DNA from 2 places in the Glutamicibacter sp. AOP5-A2-18 genome. Region 2 is predicted to be linked to the other one. Evidence: predicted binding sites of a transcription regulator. Region 2 holds the regulator's gene; the other holds the start of a gene.

Region 1 (10,215 bases), 2.4 Mb from region 2:
CCAGCGAATCGGAGCTATGGCAACAGCTGAAGCTTCAGCGCGGTGCGGCAGCTTCGCGCAAAGGATTCTTTCTGCGTGCTGAAACCATGCACAGTTTCTATACCTATCTTGAAGAATCGCGATTCAAAACAAGGTTGCACGAGCGAAGCCATGGCGAGTCCTTCCTTGATCTTGTAGAAGAGAGAATTCCCTATATCCAAGGACTATGGATCTTGGATGAGCCGGAATCAGCACTGTCTTTGGCAGGTTGTCTGCGGCTCATGAAGCTGCTTCGAACCATCCTTGATTCCGGGTCTCAGATAGTCATCTCAACTCACTCACCAATGCTTGCGGCGTTCCCGGGCGCGCGAATCTTGGAAGTCGGTGCGTGGGGATTGCGTGAGAGCGAATATGAACAACTAGATCTTGTGCGTGGATGGCAAGAGTTTTTTGATGACCCGCAAAGTTGCTGGCGTTAAGGCGCGGTCTATAGAGCGTGCTTGGAAATGAAGTCCACAGTTGCACCGGCCAACCAAGCGCCATCCTGTGCCACCGTTCGTTGCGAACGCGCCACTTTAAACGAATGATTGCCGCCCTCGAACCAGGCCAGTTCCGTCGACTTATTTAACTTCGCAACAACTGCTTCCATCTTTTCCGGGTTGGCAAACGGATCCTTGGTGCCTTCCAAAAACAGCATCGGTACTGCCAACGGGTAGAGGTGCTCGTCGCGAAGCTTATCTTCCTTTTTAGGTGCGTGCAATGGGTAACCCAAGAAGATCAGAGCGTTCGCCGGCATACCTTCGGCGACAGCCAATGAGGCCATACGTCCACCAAATGACTTGCCGGCAACAACCACTGGCAGACCGCCGGCTAAATGATCTTCAACCCATGAACGCACTTGATGCCAGACAGCGATGGCGGTAGGTGCCTTGTCTGGGAATTTCTTTCCTGCGTCCATATACGGGAAATTGAAACGCAGTACGCTGACGTCGAGATCAGCGACTGCTTGAGCGAACCCAGTCATGAACTCGTGGTCCTTGCCAGCACCAGAACCATGGGCCAAAATCATCAGGGCTTTAGCCTTCGATGCCGGCATCCACAGGGCGCTCAGCTCAGAATCGTTAAAAGGAATCGACAGTTCTTGCGTCATGGATTTAAGCCTAGGGCGGGATGTGAATGGTGACAGAATCTGTTGAGGCCGGGGTTCTAGCTCTATTGAATCCAGTCTTCACGATTGGCAGTGCCTGTATCCCCGCCGGACCTGGCGATGACGGTCAGCTTATCGACTTGCTCTCCGGCAGCAGCTTTGTCGTTGATCTTGATGATCATGTTTGAGGAGACGAAGCTTGAGGCAGGAGTGTCATAGGTTCCACCCATCCACGGACCGTCCTTGATGGTGACGACAAGTTCACCAAAGGCCGGTGACTCCACCTTATCTACGTAGGCATGTGGGTCATCCGGAAGGCAACGGCGGTACACCTCTAAGGTGGTAATTTCTGCGTGGCACATGGATTCGTAAACGTCATTCATGCCCGAAAGCCACTGCGCGTATTTTTCTTTGGCCCAGGCTTTGCGGTCGTTGGGGTCTGCTCCGGTTCGGGCGCGGGAGTAGGTTCCGGAATTCTTGCCGTCCTCGGTGGCGAAAGTGATGCTTTCCAACTCCGGCGACTTCTCACCCACGCTCTCGAACATGATTAGGCCCATGAACCGGAGTTCATCCTCGCGGGTCTGGTAGCTTTCTTGCATTCCGTCCCGGTTGAAAATCATGCTGTTGTCTAACGAGATATTTATGACGCCCGGCTTTGGCGACTCCCATGAAGTCATCAAATTGTAGGGGTACGAGAATCCTTGAGTGGATTTGATGCCCGAATTGTCTTTCCACATCTTAATCTTGGAGTCCGCCCATGCCTGACCAGTCAGGGGTGCTGCAGTGGATTTAGTCGGAGACGGGGCGAGCGAATTTTCAGCAAGCTCGGTGTCGGCAGTTACCGCAGAGGCCGTGGCGTTAGCCGGGGCAGTTGCTGACTCTGAGGGTTCGGAAGAAGGTGTTGGGGCTTGGCTTGCGCTGCACCCTGTCATCAAAATGGCAACGAGAGACAACGTCATGAAACTTCGGATGCGCAAGAGTAGCTCCTAGGAGAGTGATGAATTCCCAGTCTATTAGGGGTCCTGCGCTCAAAGCTATCTATTTTAGAATCGTGCGAATACCCTGATGGGCCCAGATTTAAAATCTGCGCCTTCGCTCAGCCCCATCGATTCATAAAACGCTCGTTGCCCTGGCTCATCATCGGTAATAAGCACAAACTGGCGAAGGTGTTTGTATCGGTCTTGAACGGCAGTAAATAGTTCCCTGCCGGCACCGCTGCGCTGGGCTTCTGGGTGAACCAAGATGTCTTGCACGTAGCAAATGGTCGCGTCATCGGAAATCGCCCGGGCTAAGCCGATGAGTTGGTGTTCCTTGTCGTAGGCGTAGACAAGAAAGTCAGAGTTTTTCAGTGCCGTGGCCAGTACGTCGGGGTGATCCGTATAGGCGCTCCACCCCACGGAGTTGTACAGAGCAATAACTTGCTCAGGGGAGGGGACCTTAGTGGTGGAGATTTCCATAGCGCAGTTGCTCTCATCGTGTCCAAGAATTGGGTTCACCCTAACACGCAGTAACTGAGCTCCCGCTAAAGATCAGTGCACACACACAGAAGGGGGCTTGATGCGCCGAAGCCAAAGCTCCGGCGTATCAAGCCCCCAACAGGCTAGTGCTTCCTAGTTATCGAAGTAGCTAGGTACCTGCTCGTTCTGTGCTGGCGGGGTTGGCGCATCCACCTTCTTGCGCACCACCAGCTTGTCCTGCGCGTAGTCCACCACGACAGTGTCACCGGCAGTTAGCGAATCATCGATGAGCAGATCGGCGATGGCGTCCTGCACCTTGCGCTGCACCAAGCGGCGCAGTGGGCGGGCACCAAACTCTGGATCGTAACCCTCAGAGGCTAGCCAATCCACGGCAGCATCACTGACTTCCAAAGCAAGTTCCTGATCCACCAGGTGCTTCTCGGTATCGGCGATGACCAGCTTGACGATCTGGCCGATCTCCGACTGCGAAAGCTTGGAGAAGAGCAGGACCTCGTCCAGACGGTTCAGGAACTCGGGACGCATGAACTCGCGCACCTTGCTCATCACCTTGGCCCGGATCTCGCCGGCTTCACTGGCAGCCTTGGCCGAGGTGAAACCGAAGTTTCCGGCCTTGTTGGCCAGGTACTCGCCACCGAGGTTACTGGTCATCAGGATCAGCGTGTTCGAGAAGTCCACGGTGCGTCCGGCCGAGTCGGTCAACCGTCCGTCATCAAGGACCTGCAGTAGTACGTTGAATACATCCGGGTGGGCCTTCTCGATCTCATCAAGCAGGATCACCGAGTACGGATTGCGGCGAACCTTCTCGGTGAGCTGCCCGGGCTCGTCGTGGCCAACGTATCCCGGAGGGGCACCGATCAGACGAGCAACGGTGTGCTTCTCGCCGTATTCGCTCATATCAACGCGGACCAGCGAGTCAGCCGAACCGAAGAGGTTGGTCGCCAGTGCCTTGGCCAGCTCGGTCTTGCCCACGCCGGTTGGGCCCAGGAACAAGAACGAACCAATTGGACGACCCGCAGGGGAGAGGCCAGTACGGTTTCGACGCACGGCGCGAGCCACGGCAGAGACCGCATCCTTCTGGCCGATCACCGAGGCGTGCAGGGATTCTTCCAGCGAAGCCAGACGCGACTTGTCGTCCCCGGTGATCCGCGAGGTAGGGATACCGGTGGAGCGGGCGATAACCTCAGAGATCTGAGCTTCGTCCACCACGCGGGTTACGCCCGCATCGCCGGCGGCCTCGGCGGTATTAATCCGAGTGGTCAGCTCCGCTATATGATCGCGCCAGGCGCTGGCGTCCTCATAACGTTCCTCGCCAATGGCGCGGGACTTTTCGCGTTCCGCTTCCATCAGATCGGTGCGCAGGGACTGCACGTCCTCAGTATCTCCGGCGGCGATTGAACGTCGTGCACCGGCGATATCGATCAGGTCGATGGCCTTATCTGGCAGCTGGCGGTCGGTGAGGTACCTCGCCGAGAGTGATACCGCGGCCTTCAGCGCTGCTGGGGTGTACTGCACCTGGTGGTGATCTTCGTAGGATTCACGCAGACCTTCGAGGATGGCCAAGCTGACTTCCTGCGATGGCTCATCCACGGTGACCTTGCCGAAGCGGCGGGCCAACGCGCTGTCCTTCTCTACCTTGCGGAATTCGTCCAGCGTGGTGGCACTGATCAGGTGCAGCTCACCGCGTGCCAAACGAGGCTTGAGGATATTAGCTGCATCCATATTGCCCGACTCTCCGGAGCCAGCGCCGACCAGCAGGTGCATCTCATCGATGAACACCAAGATCTGACCTTCCGAGTCGGCAATCTCTTCAAGCAGGCCGGTGAGGCGCTGCTCAAAGTCACCGCGGTAGCGGGTGCCGGCGAGCATGCCGGGTAGGTCAATAGAGATGAGTCGGGCGCCACGGATCTGTTCTGGAACCTGGTCATCTACGATGGCGCGAGCCAGGCCTTCAGCGATGGCGGTTTTACCCACGCCGGCTTCACCGATCAGTACCGGATTGTTCTTGGTACGACGAGCCAGGATCTCAACTACCTGATCCAGTTCGTCATCGCGACCAATGACCGGGTCAATCTGTCCGTCGGCAGCCAGAGCGGTCAAGTCAGTTCCGAAGCGCTCCAACATGGATGCATCTGACTCTTCCTGCCCCTGGTCGCCTCCGCCGTTCTGGGCGCGCTGGGCTTGCTCCATGGCAGCCTGCTGGAGTGACTGGCCGGTGATGCCGTGCTGTGCCAACAGGTTGCTGACCGGCGATTCCGGGTTGAAGACAAAGGCAAGGAACAGGTGGTCCGGGTCAATGTAGGTGGAACCGTAGTTGCGGGCCACCTGGTAGGCGTCGAAGAGACTGCGCTGAGCGGCCGAGGAAAGGCGTGTTGGCTTCTCTCCGGATTCTTGGCTCTTTGGCATGTGCGCAATTGCGTCCTTGCCGAGGGCTTCGATGTCGATGCCCATGGCGGTCAGGTGTTCGCCAACTGGTTCGGTGCGCAGAAGTGCGGTGAGCAGGTGCAATGAGTCAATCTCATCGTGGCCGTGCTCCTGGGAGATTGCTGCCGCGGTAGCTACTGCCTCGTGGGTACGGGTGGAAAGTAGGCGGGTGATGTCGATCGGACGTGCTGCCTGAGCCCGTGAAGAGAGGAACCGTGAGAGGAATTCCTCGAACGAGCCGTCAGATGGTGCACCAAAAAATGCTGGCAAGTGAGCCTCCTAGTAGAAACTTGAGCGGTCTATGCTCATGTTCAACGCATAGGACCTCAAGATATTCCCGCATGATCCAAAATTTCTTTTTGAGCGCTCGAGCTCACACCCTTCGAGGTGCTTCGGAGGGGAAGTACTTAATCCTTCGGGATTTCAACAATCCCCAGTCGTGCGGCAGCTATTAGGGCCTGAACTCGGTCGCGGACTGAGAGCTTGACGAAGATTTTTGCCATGTGTGTCTTGACCGTGGTCTCGGTGATACCGAGGGTTTTGGAGATTTCAACATTATTAAATCCCTGAGCAAGGAGTTTTAGAATCTGGATTTCTCTACTGGTTATGCCCAGATCATCAATGAGATCTTCGACCTGTTGAGAATTATCCGTATGTGCTTTGCGCACCGCGGAAATCAGGTCGGCAGAAACCGAGGGGGAAATGACCGCAGTGCCGTGATGAACTGCGTGCACGGCATTAATTATTTCTCCCGGTTCTGAATCCTTAACTAAATAGCCACTGGCGCCGGCAGTAAGTACAGGCACTAAATACTCATCCGAGGAAAATGCCGTAATTGCAAGGACTGCGGGGCTGTCTATGCGAGATTTAATGGCGCGAGTCGCGCTAACCCCGTCCATGATTGGCATCTGTAAGTCCATCAAAACAACGTCAACTTCGTTTGCTGCACAATAGTCGGCTGCCTGCTGTCCATTTTCTGCAAAAAATACGGTTACAAGCCCGGAATCCGTTGATAGGATTGTGCCCAACGCATGCCGAATTAGTGGCTCATCATCAGCGATTAGGATCTTTATTTGTTCCATCTGTTTCCTTAGCGTCGATGCTGCAAGCTCCAAACGGGTGCTCACTTGAAAGTATATAAGTTGTCGAGATGTGGAGTTTGTTATGAAGGCTTTGAAGATGCTGGCCGTTGCCGCATTGGCATTGGCACCGTTAACCGCAGTGGCTGTTCCCGCATCAGCGGCGCAGAGTCAGTCAATCGGCTCCGGATCCGTTGCAACCCCAGCCGGATGGGGTGCAGACTTTTCGAAGTGGGTGTGCATTAACTACGGCGTAGGTTGCGAATAAGCTATTTGACTTGAACGCTGTCGCCGTGAATTATTCGGCATATGAGTGAACGACTAAAAGGCACCCTGACCAAGCACCTCGCTGGCCGGGGTGTCATTATTTGGGTGGGGATCGCTGTCCTTGTTCTCCTGTCGGGCAGTGAGTCCGTCACCCTCTTTAGGGACGGTTTTAGTCGAGCGTCACAAACAACCATCTTGGGAGCCCTCGTAGGGCTCGTGCTTTGCGTGGTGCTGGCTATCGGTCTTCGATGGGTCGCAGCGTCCCTCGGACTGTTTATTGCCGTTGCCTTCTTCTTCCTCAACGAGAGCTTCCTATTCTTCTTCACCTTCACTGCGTTTATGATTTTTGCGGCGCTGGCAGCAACTGTTTATGCACGAAGTGTTCGAGGATTGTTCCTCACGCTATCGGCGGCCTGGATGGTTCTGTTTGCTATCCAAGCCCATCAGGACGCCATATTGCTCGTCGCACTGGTGCCGTTGACTGCCCTGTCCTACTTTGTAACGCGCAGTATCTATTCATTGCGAGAGAAGAATGATCACGCTGTTGATCAGATGCAAAAGGCTCGGGAACAGACGCGTATAGCCATAGACAGAGAACGTAAAAACATCGCCCGCGATCTGCATGACATCGTTGCTCATGACATCACTATCGTCGCGATGCAGTCAAAGGCGGCCAAGTTCGCCAACGACGGGCAGGCCGCGCTAGAGGCACTCGATATCATCGCTAAGCTCAGTACCGAAACCTTGCATGACTTGCGACTGATGCTCAACGTCCTACGGGCCGATGGCACCATGTCCACAGAAGGCAGTGCCAACTTTGATAAGCCGGCTGCAACTACTGTCAATGCGCTTCAGGGAGCAGAACTTTTTGCTCAACGGCTCAAAGATGCCAACTTTAAAGTGACCTCGACCACGGATGAAAAAATCTCCGAACTGCCTCGTTCTGCGCAAACTGCGATCTATCGTGTGATGCAAGAAGGTACAACGAATGTCATAAAGCACGGTGTCCCAGGTGGTCACTGTTCATTAGAATTGCTTTCAAACGGCACCGAAGCCTCACTAGAAATCACTAATCAGGTGGGTGTTTCCGGCAGGAAAGTGAAGGGGCTACCAGCTGGCGGAAGTGGCCTTATTGGTATGGCCGACAGGATGCGTGCCTTTGGTGGAAAGTTCTCAACCAGCCAAGAGCAAGGTGTTTGGACCCTTCGCGCCAGCATTCCGTTCTAGGCCTTACCCTCCTACTAAAGTATGATTTCGATTTTTCGCTGAACACGATAGGTTAGATATGTATCGGTGAAGACCGATCACCGAGAAGGTACTTGGTGGTGTTTTGCGAGTGGCATCATCAAGGACCAGAGGGTGATTAAAAGGTACGTTGCATTGTGTAAACGGACTGATCTTTCATCGGCATTGCGCCCCCATCGCGTGCCGTTGTCTGTCGGCAATGCGACGTACCTTTTATAACTTAAGGATTCCGTTCTTACGGAGACAGTAGGACGCCGATACATGCGAGCTTAAGTAGAAAGCGACGGATCCGGGATTTTCTCCCGGATCCGTCGCTTTTGTTCTGCGCCGACTATGCCTCTGAATCGTTAGAGTCGGAGTCGGTTTTCAGGACATGCTCGGAGACCTTGCCCAGTGCGCGTTCCAACGAGGAGCGCAGCACAATCGGAACGTTGATTTCCTCAGTGATCTGAACCAGACCCTCGCGCTCAAAGACACGAAGTAGCGATTCCACCTGAGGAACAACTTCTTCGAGGCTAGGAATCAAGTGGTGCTGCTCTTCGGGCAGATCCTCTTTGGTAGGAATCTGCAGTGCAAATTCAGTACGGACGGTGTTTGTCGAGGCAGCATTACTCAGCACCCCAGCAACCATCTCGGCGATCTGTGCCTGGCCCGGCTTTTCAAGAGTATTGATCAGAATGTGCGAGTAGAGCACCTCAGCGATCAGTTCCTTGATCAAGCGTGACCCTGCACCGCTGGTGGCGAGCAATGCTTCACTCAGTGATTCGGTAGGTGTCGCATTAGGTGCCTGATAGCGCAACAATGCGGTTCCGATTAGTGCATCCCAATAGGCCGAAAGGCGAGGGATGTAAGCCAGCGATGGAACGCTGGTTCCGTCTTCTGGTTCCCACTCAGGGTGCTCAATAGCCTCGGCGCTTTCGTCGACCTTGATGAACATTCCCAGTGCCTGGGCTGCATCTTGCAAGGTTTCTCCGGTGAGCACGCCAGCTGGTGTAGTTGGCTTACCTTCACCGACCCAGCCGATAAGTTCGCGGGCAGCAAAGACAAATGGCATTGATTCGAAGGCTCCGTTGGCCTCGTCGTCTTCAAGGTAAGGGGCGACGATTGGTGAATCACCAGCCATACGGGAGAGGAACTCGAAGGTCTGCTTGAAGTCTTCTACGCTGCCACCAAAGTTTGCAGTGGTGCCCAAGAAGGTTAGGTAGTGCTTGAGGATCGCAGCGCTGGCTTCTGAGACTTGCTTGCCCAGCGAGGAAAGGTGGCCGAGCTGCTCGCCAAGAACAGTTGGATCCAGCGACTGGACGTCAACACTCTTGCGCAACTGCGCATGCACGGTCAGTAGCGTCGTGAGTCCTTCGAGCGCAGCGCGTGTTTCGCTGGCGGGGTGTCCGTCTTCTTGGAAGTGGCGGAACAGCTGGGACTTAAAAGGCTGTAAAGCTTGGCGCACTTCAGTTTCGAAAGGTACGGAGCTCGCCCCGGACTGACGAGCCGGATGACCCTGTGCGGTTTTCTTCTTGGCTGGTTTTCGTGAGGCCATGTGTGTGGTGGTGATCCTTTAAAACGGCTTGTCGAGAAAGATGATTATTTGCTTACTTTCAGTGTACGCAGAGCACAGATAGAGCGAACTTCTTGTGAGGGGTCTAACGCTTTCCGACGGGGTAAAAGTGATCTAGCCGAGGGAAGTGCCGTAGAAAAGACGGTGTAGAGCAAAGATTTCCACAAAAAATACAGATCACAGGGGAGTGTGGTGGCGCTCACCGTTGAATCCCCAGAACTCGTTGAAATTCTGGCTGGATCGCGCGACAGTGAACACATACAACCTCGTATTACGGGGCAAACGAGTTACTAGGAGAGTGGATCATGGCTGGGATGACTGCGCCAGATCATGTAGTCGTTGTCGGTGCCGGATTTATCGGATTGTCGACTGCTTGGTATCTCCAAGAAGCTGGCGTCAAGGTCACGGTAGTAGATCGTGGTGGGGTTGCCTCGGGCTCCTCGTGGGGTAACGCTGGTTGGTTGACCCCAGCTCTCACTCTGCCCATCGCAGAGCCATCAATCTTCTCCAATGGACTGAAGATGATGCTGGATCCAACGTCTCCGCTTTATATCCCGCTGAGCGCTGATGCCAAACTACTGCGCTTCTTGATCGGCTTCGCCTGGCACTCAATGCCCAAGCGATGGGAAGATGCCATGCGGGTCTTCTCGGAAATCGGAGTCACCGGACTTGATGCCTTTGACGAAATCTCTCAGCACACGGCCGCTGGCCCAGGAGTTGCGGAGCATTCCAAGGCGGCCGATCCGTTCTTGACTGGTTTTACTTCGCTCAAGGACCGGAACGCGCTGCTGCACGAGTTTGAGATGATCGAAAAAACCGGTGGCACTGTCGACTTTGAGCTGCTCAGCGGGGATCAGCTGCGCGGCATTGAGCCGACCCTTTCGGATCGCGTCGCCGCCGGCGTAGCAATCAAGAATCAGCGCTATATCAACCCGCCAAAGTTCATTGCTTCTCTCGCTGAGTCTGTGGTTGCACGCGGTGGTGACATTATCGGTGCCTTTAATGTCACCGATATTCGCGACAACAAGAACTCGGTGACGGTTA
Region 2 (10,215 bases):
CATTGGCTTGAGCATATTTCCGGCGTCCATGGCGCCTTCAGAAGCGCCAGCACCAACAACGGTATGGATCTCATCGATGAACGTCACGATCTGCCCGTCTGAAGATTTGATCTCTTCAAGAACAGACTTCAAGCGCTCTTCAAATTCACCACGGTACTTAGCACCGGCCACCATAGCACCCAGATCAAGGGAGATCAGGGTCTTGCCTCGCAGGGACTCGGGAACGTCTCCGGCAATCATGCGCTGAGCTAGCCCCTCAACCACTGCAGTCTTACCAACACCGGGCTCACCGATGAGCACAGGGTTGTTTTTGGTCCTGCGAGAAAGCACCTGGACAAGCCGACGAATTTCACGGTCACGGCCAATGACAGGATCTAGCTTGCCGGAGCGCGCCATAGCTGTCATGTCAGTGCCAAACTTTTCCAAAGATTGGAAAGTGGCTTCGGGGTTTGGATTATCAACCTTGCGGTCCCCACGAATGGTAGGCAAGGTTCCCACCAAGAGCTCGCGGGTAGCACCGAAGTCACGCATGGTTTCGCCGGCCTTGGTTTGATCCGAGGCCAGTGCGATGAGCAGGTGCTCGGTAGAAACGTAGGTGTCGCCCATTTCGGTCGCGGTTTCCTGGGCGTTGCTGACTACCTGCAAGAGCTGACGTGAGAACTGGGCCTGGGCCACTGAGCTACCCGAGCTTGATGGCAGCGCACTAATAGTGGCGCTAGCCTTCACTGACAGAGCATCAACATCAAGCCCAGCCGTTTTCAGCAGGGCAACAGCGACGGAGTCTCGCTGATCCAGAAGTGCCTTGAGCAAGTGCGCTGGTTCAATCTGCGCATTGCCTGCGGTGGAGGCATTCATACCGGAAGCTGAGAGAGCCTCCTGGCTCTTAGTGGTGAGTTTGGTGTCCACGCTCGTCCTTTCTCTCTTTGGGTGAACCCATAAACTTGAGTGTACTTAACTCAACTCTATTGTAGGTGACTTTATTCCAACCAGAAACACGTTGCAAGAGCCTTAGGATGAATCATGACCAATCCCGATACCCCCGAGGTGTACAGCTCGAATCACGACTCAATGATTCAAGTTTTCATTGATCAACACCGGCAGATGCTGCACGACAGTTTGGAAACTCTCACGGAGTCTGAAGTGCGTATGCAGCTAGTGAATTCCAAGACGACGTTACTTGGATTACTCAAGCACGCCACCTTCGTTGAGCGCGTGTGGTTCGGCGAAGCTGCCGCTGGGACCTCACGCAAGCAACTGGGAATCCCCGATAGCCCAGATGAGACCTTTGACCTCCTACCCACGGACAGCATTGAATCGGTGCAATGTGACTACACTCAGGCCATCGAACACTCTCGCAAAGTAGTACAGGGCAAGAGTGGGGACGAGATCTTCCCAGGAAACCGACGAGGGCCACTACCGCTACGCTGGATTCAGCTCCACGTACTTCGTGAACTCGCTCAGCACTGCGGGCACGCAGATATCGTGCGTGAACAAATCATCGATGCACGCCAGTAGCACTCCCCAACCAACGGAAACGCAGCGAAGATGTCACTAACCCTTATCCCCATCCCCGCCCAAAAATTCTCATCATGGCTCAAGCGCAGTACCAGCGAATACGTCGCAGATCTCATCACTGCAGGTACAAGTCCGGCTAAAGCGCAGGACAATGCCGAACGAACCATGGCAGGATCATTTCCGGATTCCCTTCCCACCGATTCCAACGCGGTCTTCATTCTGGATCATGATGAATTTGGCGATGTCGGGTACCTCTGGATTGGTCGAGACACCTCCGAAGATCCAGCCTATTGGTGGCTGTGGGACATCATGGTGGATCCCGAATACCAAGGCAAAGGCTTTGGCCGGGAAGCTATGGAACTAGCGGAAGCCTACGCTCTCGCCCAAGGCGCAAAGACTCTTGGGCTAAGCGTCTTTGGGTTCAATCATGCTGCACGCGGCCTCTATGAATCCTTAGGATTCGAAACCACCAGCGTCAAGATGCGCAAAACGCTCTAGGATGGCCACATGATCCACGCTCACTCAGAACGCGCGAACACGAACCATGTATGTCACTAATCACATCTTCATCTGCACTGCGGGTCTTCCCAGCCACTGACAAAACACGTTAGGCTTGAAATACGTAAGGGAGTATTCATAAGCGTTTCACCCGTCAATACGTGGACCTTCATAGGTCTACCGGGTTTTACGGCCAGCTCTAAGCAGGCGAAGAGACTTACTCAAAATCGTCTAAACGCGCCTTACGAAAGTAGGACCTTCCATGGAAGTATCTGCCCTAATTTGGACCCTCACTGTGGTCCTCATTCTCGGCCTGTTGGCCTTCGATTATTTCTTCCACATACGCAAGGCCCACGTTCCGAACCTGCGAGAAGCAGCGATCTGGTCCAGCATTTATGTTGGCATTGCCCTGCTCTTCGGAGTCTTTGTACTGATCTTCGGCGGCATCGATATGGGCACCGAGTACTTCGCTGGTTACATCACCGAAAAAGCACTGTCGGTAGATAACCTCTTTGTATTCCTGATCATCATCGCTAGCTTCCGAGTCCCCCGTGAAGACCAGCAAAAAGTATTGCTCTTTGGCATCGTCTTTTCGCTGATTGCCCGCACCGGCTTCATCTTTGTTGGCGCAGCCCTGATCAACCAGTTCGCCTGGGTCTTCTATCTCTTTGGCTTGATCTTGCTGCTAACTGCAGGCAATTTGCTGAAGAAAGATGATGAATCTGATGAAGCCAATAACTTCATCATCCGTATCGCCAAGAAGCTGTTCCACACCACCGATAGCTACGACGGTGACAAACTTTTCACCAAGATTGACGGCAAAAAAGTACTGACCCCGATGCTCCTGGTCATGGTGGCCATCGGTGGAACCGACATTCTGTTCGCTCTGGATTCGATCCCGGCCATCTTCGGCCTAACCCAGAATGTCTACATCGTCTTTACCGCGACAGCATTCTCACTTATGGGACTGCGCCAGTTGTACTTCCTTCTTGACGGGTTGCTTGATCGACTGATCTACCTGTCCTACGGTCTCGCAGCGATCCTGGCCTTCATCGGCGTCAAGCTGATCCTGCACGCACTGCACGAAAACAATCTGTCATTCATCAACGACGGTGAACACGTTCAAGTCATCGAAATTAGTACCGGATTGTCCTTGACCGTAATCATTGGTGCCTTGCTCATTACCGTACTTGCATCCCTGTTCAGCAAGGCCGGGAAAGCTCAGACTGCTATTGGCAACCTAGGACGTCACGCCAGTAGCTACACAGATCTGACCTACACCTCGGATCCAAACGAACGTGAACGCATCTACCAGGCCTTGCTTGAAGAGGAAGCCTACGTGAAGTCGATGGCCAAGAAATACCGGGACAAGGCCAAAGACGTCGAGAAGATTCGCGAAGAAGTTGCCGAAGCGCATCAGCAACACGAACACTATCTAAATAGCTAGCTTCTGCTTGCGCCCAAAGAATTGGCCACCATCTCCAGTCGGAGGTGGTGGCCAAATCTTTGCAGGAGTGCCTAACGGCGGATGCCAGCGATGTAGTAATCGGAAGGCACGATGACCTTGCCCAGTGGCATCAAGGAGATGGGGATCATCTTCAGGTTCGCGATGCCCAGAGGAATACCAACGATGGAAACAAACATCGGGATCGCAGTAACGATGTGCCCAATAGCAATCCAGATACCCGCAACGAGTACCCAAATAATATTGCCCAAAGTGGAGAAGGCACCGACCGGACCGCGATCGATGGCAGTGCGGCCGAACGGCCACAACGCATACCCTGCGATCCGGAACGAAGCGATGCCAAAGGGAATGGTTACGATCAGTAAGCAGCAAATAATGCCGGCCAAGACGTAGCCCAGCGCAAGCCAAAGCCCGCCGAACACCAGCCAAATAATGTTGAGAATACCGCGCACTAAATCAGTCATAGGTATATCTTCTTCCCTAGCTGGCCGTTGCACTATGGGTGATCCCCCGGATTTTCCCCTAGGGTGTCCAATCCCCCACTTTCTGGCAAGCAACCGACCCCGTTGCTCCGCTAGGATTAATCATCATGAGCGAATCGAGCGATCAGCAGCGCCCTGCCGAAGGAACTGCCCCCAAGGACCCAAATCTCTTCCGCGCAGAACCAGTGTCGTTTGTGCGTCGTGGCAACCGTTTGCAAGGCCGTCGTGCCAGCGCATGGGAACGCAATGCCGAGCAGTACGTCATTGATCCGCCGCGCAAGATTGCCGACACCTCGGTTGCCGATGATTTTAAGCTAGACCCTGAGCAGGCCTTTGGCCGTAGCGCTCCACTCATCGTGGAGATCGGTACCGGCCTTGGAGAATGCATCGCTAATGCTGCCAAGGATGATCCTGAGCGTAACTACCTCGCAGTTGAGGTTTACCGTCCGGGACTTGCACAACTAATGCTGAAGGTTGAATCCTTCGAGATCAGCAACGTCCGCGCAGTTCAGGCCAACGCTCCGGAAGTTTTGGACGTGATGCTTGATGAGAATAGCGCCGATGAAATCTGGATCTTCTTCTCTGACCCTTGGCACAAGCCTCGCCACCACAAGCGCCGCTTGATCAAGCAGTCCTTCCTGGACAAGGTGTCGCGTGTGCTCAAGCCAGGTGGAACCCTGCGCTTGGCTACCGACTGGTCCAACTACGCGGAGCAAATGCGCGAAGTCTTGGAAGCCCATGCAGACTTTGAGAATCAGCATCCAGGCAACCTCGCGGGTGTTGAGAGCAACCTGACCAAGGTCCGCCGCGGCGGCATGGAAGGCTTTGACCCTGAGCCAGAATTCCTTGATGAACAAGGTGGCTGGGCTCCGCGCTTTGAACGTCGCATCCTCACCAGCTTTGAAGGCAAAGCGCTGAAGGCTGGACGTCTCGTTTTCGATTTGGCTTACACCCGCGTCGGTTAATATCAACGACAAGAAGTGTTTGGTGGCCATGGAATCCATAGGATGGATTCCATGGCCACCTTTGCATCCGAAACCAATACGTACGCGCAGACTCCCACGATGGAATACGCCGGGGTACGCCTGGAACAGCTTTCCGTGGATCACGCCGACGACTTAGCCGAGGTGGTCACCGCCGGCGCGCTGGACAAGATTTGGTACACGTCCATTCCATCAGCCCAACAGATGGTTGACGATATCAAGAATCGTTTGGCGCTACAGGATGCTGGGGTTATGGCGCCCTTTGCCATCATTGACGTCGCAACAGGTAAAGCGGTGGGTGCCACCACTTATCTAAACATTGACCAGCCAAATAGGCGCGTTGAAATCGGTGCAACCTACTTGTCGGTCGCTGCTCAGGGAAGCGGAATTAACCCGGCGGCAAAGTACTTGCTACTGCAGCGTGCCTTTGAAGAATTAGATTGTTACTCTGTAGCGTTCTGCACCCACTGGCACAATGCTGCTTCTCGAGCCGCCATAACGCGCCTTGGTGCAAAGCAGGACGGTGTGCTGCGCAATCACAAATATGATCCAACAACTGGGACCTTGCGCGACACCGTGATTTTCTCGATATTGCCGTACGAATGGCCAGCGGTGCGCACCAATCTTCAGGCGCGTCTAGAACGCCACGGGCGACTCTAGCGGCCGATAGCCCGGCGGGTGGTAAACAACGTTACGGTCGGTTCGCGACGTTCTGGGCGCATGCCACGAGCCAAGGAAACGACGTCACCCCCGGAAGTACCGGCGGCAAAGATGCGTGTTTGGCCACGGCGCACGGCGCTTAGTTCATTGCGCAGATCATTCACTTCAGTTTGCAGGTAGGCAACCTGATCTTGCAGATCCAGGATTCGCTTGATCCCCTCTAGGGAGACCCCGTCCTTGCTCAGTGTTTGAACTTGGCGCAGCAAGGAAACGTCACGCTGCGAATAGCGACGCTGCTTGCCGGACTGTCGACTGGGCGAGACTAAACCGATGCGGTCGTACTGGCGCAACGTCTGCGGATGCATATCTGCCAGTTGGGCGGCGACGGAAATGACGAATACAGGTCGCAGGTACTCACCGTTCACGTTGGTTCAACCACCTTTCATCCATGGCTTATTTGCTCCTAAGTCTCTAGTCACCGAGTCTATCTTTCCTGCCGTGCCACTTCGAGGGCACGGCAGGAAGGAAAGCGGACTTCCCTGTTTTAGAGCTTGGCCTTAGCGGCCAGGTCCTCTCGGGGATCTGCGTCCTGTGTTGCAGCAGCGAAGTCCTCGACTGCCTTCTTTGCAGCGTCCGACAGGTTCTGCGGAATCACTACATCCAAGATGATCAGCAGGTCACCAGTGGCCTTTGACGTCTTCACGCCGCGGCCCTTCAGCCGCAAGGTACGACCGGAGTTGGATCCTGCTGGTACCTTCATCGCCACGGTGTCGCCATCCAAGGTTGGCACATGGATCTTGGCGCCGAGTACCGCTTCGTCAAAAGTGACCGGCACGTGGACACGGATATTATTTTCTTCGCGCTTGAAGAAAGGGTGTTCCGCAACCTTGACCTTGACTAGCAGGTCACCGTTGCCGGCAGCTCCTGGCTGGCCCTTGCCGCGTACGCGAACGGACTGTCCGTCCTTGATGCCCGCGGGGATGCGCACATCGATGACTTCGCCGTTCTGCTCACGTAGCCCAATGGTCGTTCCCTTGATGGATCCGGAGAAGGAAATCGAGGTGTTCGCGGTGCGGTCCGCTCCCTTTCGTGGTGGTGCGCTTTGTCCGAAGCCACCGCCGCCACCACCAAATCCTCCCCCACCAAAGAGGTCGGAGAAGTCCGGCTGTCCGCCACGGGTTCGTGCCCCGCCTCCGCCACCAAAGAGGTTGGAGAAGATGTCGTCAAAGCCGGCTTGGCCACCACCCGGTGCGCCACCTGCGCCGCCAGCTGAGAAGCGTGCTCCGCCACCCATAGCGCGAATGGCGTCGTACTGCTCACGCTGTTCTTTATCGGCAAGCACCGAGTGCGCTTCGGAAATGTCTTTGAATTTCTCTTCAGCGGTCACGTCGCCCTGATTGGTATCAGGGTGGTACTTGCGTGCAAGTTTGCGGTACGCCTTTTTAATGTCCGCCTCATTGGCGTCCTTGGCGACGCCCAAAATGGCGTAGAAGTCTTTTTCGATCCAGTCCTGACTTGCCATCAGGGCCCCATCCTTTCAATGCCAATTCGAAACTGCCCACTGACGAAGTCTCGGCAGTGGGCAGTTTCAATTGTGTTATTCGTGGCTATTCGCCGGTTGCGACCAATACCTGCGCTGCGCGCAGGACGGTGGTTCCCTTGCGGTATCCGTTACGCAACACCTGACCCACATGGTCGGCTGGAATTTCCGGAACAGCCTGGCGAAGCAGTGCTTCGTGGATGTTCGGGTCGAATTCCACACCGGCCTCGTTGATGCGCTCCAGGCCATGCTGAACCAAAATGGTATCCAGCTTGTTGGCGATCGCAGCGAACGGTCCGTCAGTCAGATCCCCATGCGCCCGGGCTGCATCGATTTCATCGAGTACCGGAAGGATGGTGGTCAGCACCGACTGGACAGCGTTTTCGCGGGCCACGGCACGGTCACGTTCAACACGTCGACGGTAGTTGACGTATTCAGCCTGCAACCGAAGCAGGTCGTTGCGTAGCTCGGCCTCACCGGCGCTAGCAGCTTCCTGCGACTCGGCCGACTCGTCCACGCCAGCACCAGCCTCGTTCAGGATCGCCTCGGCCTGACCCAGGGCGTCAGCGGTTGGCTGCTCGCTTGCGGCCTCTGGCTGGTTCTCCGACTCAGCGTCGAAGTTTTCGTTCTGGTCTTTTGCCTCGGACATATTCCCCAACTCCCTACTTCTTGTCGGCTTCGTCTTCGTCGATTACCTCGGCGTCGACGATGTCTTCATCAGCGTTTGGAGCCTGCTCGCCTGCAGTTGCCTCAGCACCCTCAGCCGAAGCGTTGGCGTAGATAGCCTCGCCCAGCTTGGTCTGCGATGCCTGCAGCTTCTCGAACGCGGCCTTGACCTCGTCGTCGTTATCCTGCTTCTCAAGGGCAGCCTTCAGTGCGTCAACGTCGGCCTGAACCTCGGTCTTGACCTCTTCTGGCAGCTTGTCTTCGTTGTCCTTGATCAGCTTGTCTACCGAGTAGGCAGCCTGCTCAGCAGCGTTACGGGTCTCAGCTGCCTCGCGGCGAGCCTTGTCCTCTTCGGCGTGTGCTTCAGCTTCCTGAACCATGCGCTCGATGTCTTCCTTGGACAGTGAGGAACCACCGGTGATGGTCATCGACTGCTCGGTGCCGGTTCCCTTGTCCTTAGCGGATACGTGCACGATGCCGTTGGCGTCGATGTCGAAGGTGACCTCAACCTGTGGGATACCGCGTGGTGCTGGTGCGATACCGGTCAGCTCGAAGGTGCCCAGAGCCTTGTTGTCACGGGTGAACTCGCGCTCGCCCTGGAAGACCTGGATCGATACCGAAGGCTGGTTGTCTTCAGCGGTGGTAAAGGTTTCCGAACGCTTGGTTGGGATTGCGGTGTTGCGCTCGATCAGCTTGGTCATCACGCCGCCCTTGGTTTCAATACCCAGGGACAGTGGGGTGACGTCGATTAGCAGAACGTCCTTGCGCTCGCCCTTCAGTACGCCTGCCTGCAAAGCTGCACCAACGGCGACAACCTCATCAGGGTTTACGCCCTTGTTAGCTTCCTTGCCGGCCAGGTCCTTGACCAGTTCAGCAACGGCTGGCATACGGGTGGAACCACCAACGAGGATTACGTGGGCGATGTCCGAAACCTTAACGCCCGCTTCAGCGATAACGTCGTTGAATGGCTTACGGGTGCGCTCCAGCAGGTCCTTGGTGAGGTCCTGGAACTTAGCACGCGAAAGGTGCTCGTCCAGGTGCACTGGGCCTTCTGGGGTAACCGAAAGGTACTGCAGGGAGATGTTGGTGCTGGTAGCCGAGGAGAGTTCCTTCTTGGCCTGCTCAGCAGATTCCTTCAGACGCTGCAGGGCAATCTTGTCCTTGGACAAATCTGCACCCTTGGCCTTAGCCTGAGCCAGCAGCCAATCTACGATGCGCTGATCCCAGTCATCGCCACCCAAGCGGTTGTCACCAGCGGTGGAGCGAACCTGAATGGTGGAGAAGCCGTCGTCATCCTTGCCAACCTCAAGCAGGGAAACGTCGAAGGTACCGCCACCCAGGTCGAAGACCAAGATGAGTTCGTCTTCGTTGCCCTTTTCCAGGCCGTAAGCCAGTGCAGCTGCGGTTGGCTCGTTGACGATACGCAGTACGTTCATGCCAGCGATCTCGCCGGCTTCCTTGGTTGCCTGACGCTCAGCGTCGTTGAAGTAGGCAGGAACGGTGATCACTGCGTCGGTGACCTTTTCGCCCAAGTACGACTCAGCGTCGTTCTTCAGCTTCATCAAGGTACGAGCGGAAATTTCCTGCGCGGTGTACTTCTTGTCGTCTACGTCGATGGTCCAGTCGGTACCCATGTGACGCTTGACCGACGCGATGGTGCGGTCGATGTTGTTGACGGCCTGGCGCTTGGCGATGTCGCCAACCAGAACTTCGCCGCTCTTCGAGAAAGCAACGATTGACGGGGTAGTGCGGTTGCCTTCCGCGTTAGCGATAACGGTTGGCTCACCACCTTCGAGTACGGAAACTACGGAGTTGGTGGTTCCTAGGTCAATACCTACAGCACGCGACATAATGGCTCTCCTTTGCCTTGGTTGAAAGTACTAACGCTGAGGACGTTTATCCTCATTGAGCGTTCTGGACTCAAGTTTACTCAGCCGTTTTCGACTGTCAAATCAACTTGAGCCAACCTCACTCAACTTTGCGTTCTGCTCTGTTCAACGGGTGAGGTGAGCGAATAATTCCCCTACCGCAAAAAAATTTCTCTCCCAGCTACGCGGACGCCACTAACTGCCCTAGATGCGATGAATCAAAGACTTCTTCCTGAATCCCAAGTTGTCGTGATGGGCTACAGAATTATCCAGCTGGCTTGGGCAATCACAACGTTATGTGACTTTCATAGGCGCCCAGCACAGTTAGTCCGAGGACCAAATCCACCGCGGGTTGCATTCCCTTACTTCCGCTTCGTGGGATAAATTTCCTACTTTGTCTTTGGCAACGAACAACCCACCCTTGCCGAGGCGAGGGTGGGTTGTTCGCTATGAGCGTGGCCAGCTATGTAGTTATTTGAATTGAGCTTCGCAAGAGCTGAGCAAGCGATCGGCTGATCAAATAACTAACCCAAGACTT

What was found. The regulator HspR, encoded in region 2, represses chaperone genes until heat shock. The targets are predictions, from matches to a motif close to AAGTTGAGTCNNNNNGACTCAACTT.
Region 1: ACT3RW_RS01800 (ATP-dependent Clp protease ATP-binding subunit) is a predicted target of HspR. The motif match lies at 5,313-5,337, and genes of this name have one in related genera.

Annotation. Positions count from the first base shown of each region.
Region 1 covers NZ_JBQSVW010000001.1:367,917-378,131, forward strand. Annotated here, with positions in the region: gene ACT3RW_RS01780 (AAA family ATPase) at 1-458, shown strand, start outside; gene ACT3RW_RS01785 (alpha/beta hydrolase family protein) at 467-1,129, opposite strand; gene ACT3RW_RS01790 (hypothetical protein) at 1,192-1,746, opposite strand; gene ACT3RW_RS01795 (GNAT family N-acetyltransferase) at 2,170-2,583, opposite strand; gene ACT3RW_RS01800 (ATP-dependent Clp protease ATP-binding subunit) at 2,737-5,295, opposite strand; gene ACT3RW_RS01805 (response regulator) at 5,433-6,107, opposite strand; gene ACT3RW_RS01810 (hypothetical protein) at 6,190-6,372, shown strand; gene ACT3RW_RS01815 (sensor histidine kinase) at 6,414-7,598, shown strand; gene ACT3RW_RS01820 (hypothetical protein) at 7,948-9,153, opposite strand; gene ACT3RW_RS01825 (NAD(P)/FAD-dependent oxidoreductase) at 9,477-10,215, shown strand, end outside.
Region 2 covers NZ_JBQSVW010000001.1:2,725,831-2,736,045, forward strand. Annotated here, with positions in the region: gene clpB (ATP-dependent chaperone ClpB) at 1-906, opposite strand, end outside; gene ACT3RW_RS13100 (DinB family protein) at 1,021-1,515, shown strand; gene ACT3RW_RS13105 (GNAT family N-acetyltransferase) at 1,546-2,013, shown strand; gene ACT3RW_RS13110 (TerC family protein) at 2,276-3,460, shown strand; gene ACT3RW_RS13115 (YccF domain-containing protein) at 3,532-3,942, opposite strand; gene trmB (tRNA (guanosine(46)-N7)-methyltransferase TrmB) at 4,068-4,925, shown strand; gene ACT3RW_RS13125 (GNAT family N-acetyltransferase) at 4,977-5,603, shown strand; gene ACT3RW_RS13130 (heat shock protein transcriptional repressor HspR) at 5,600-6,028, opposite strand; gene ACT3RW_RS13135 (DnaJ C-terminal domain-containing protein) at 6,148-7,125, opposite strand; gene ACT3RW_RS13140 (nucleotide exchange factor GrpE) at 7,211-7,792, opposite strand; gene dnaK (molecular chaperone DnaK) at 7,806-9,659, opposite strand.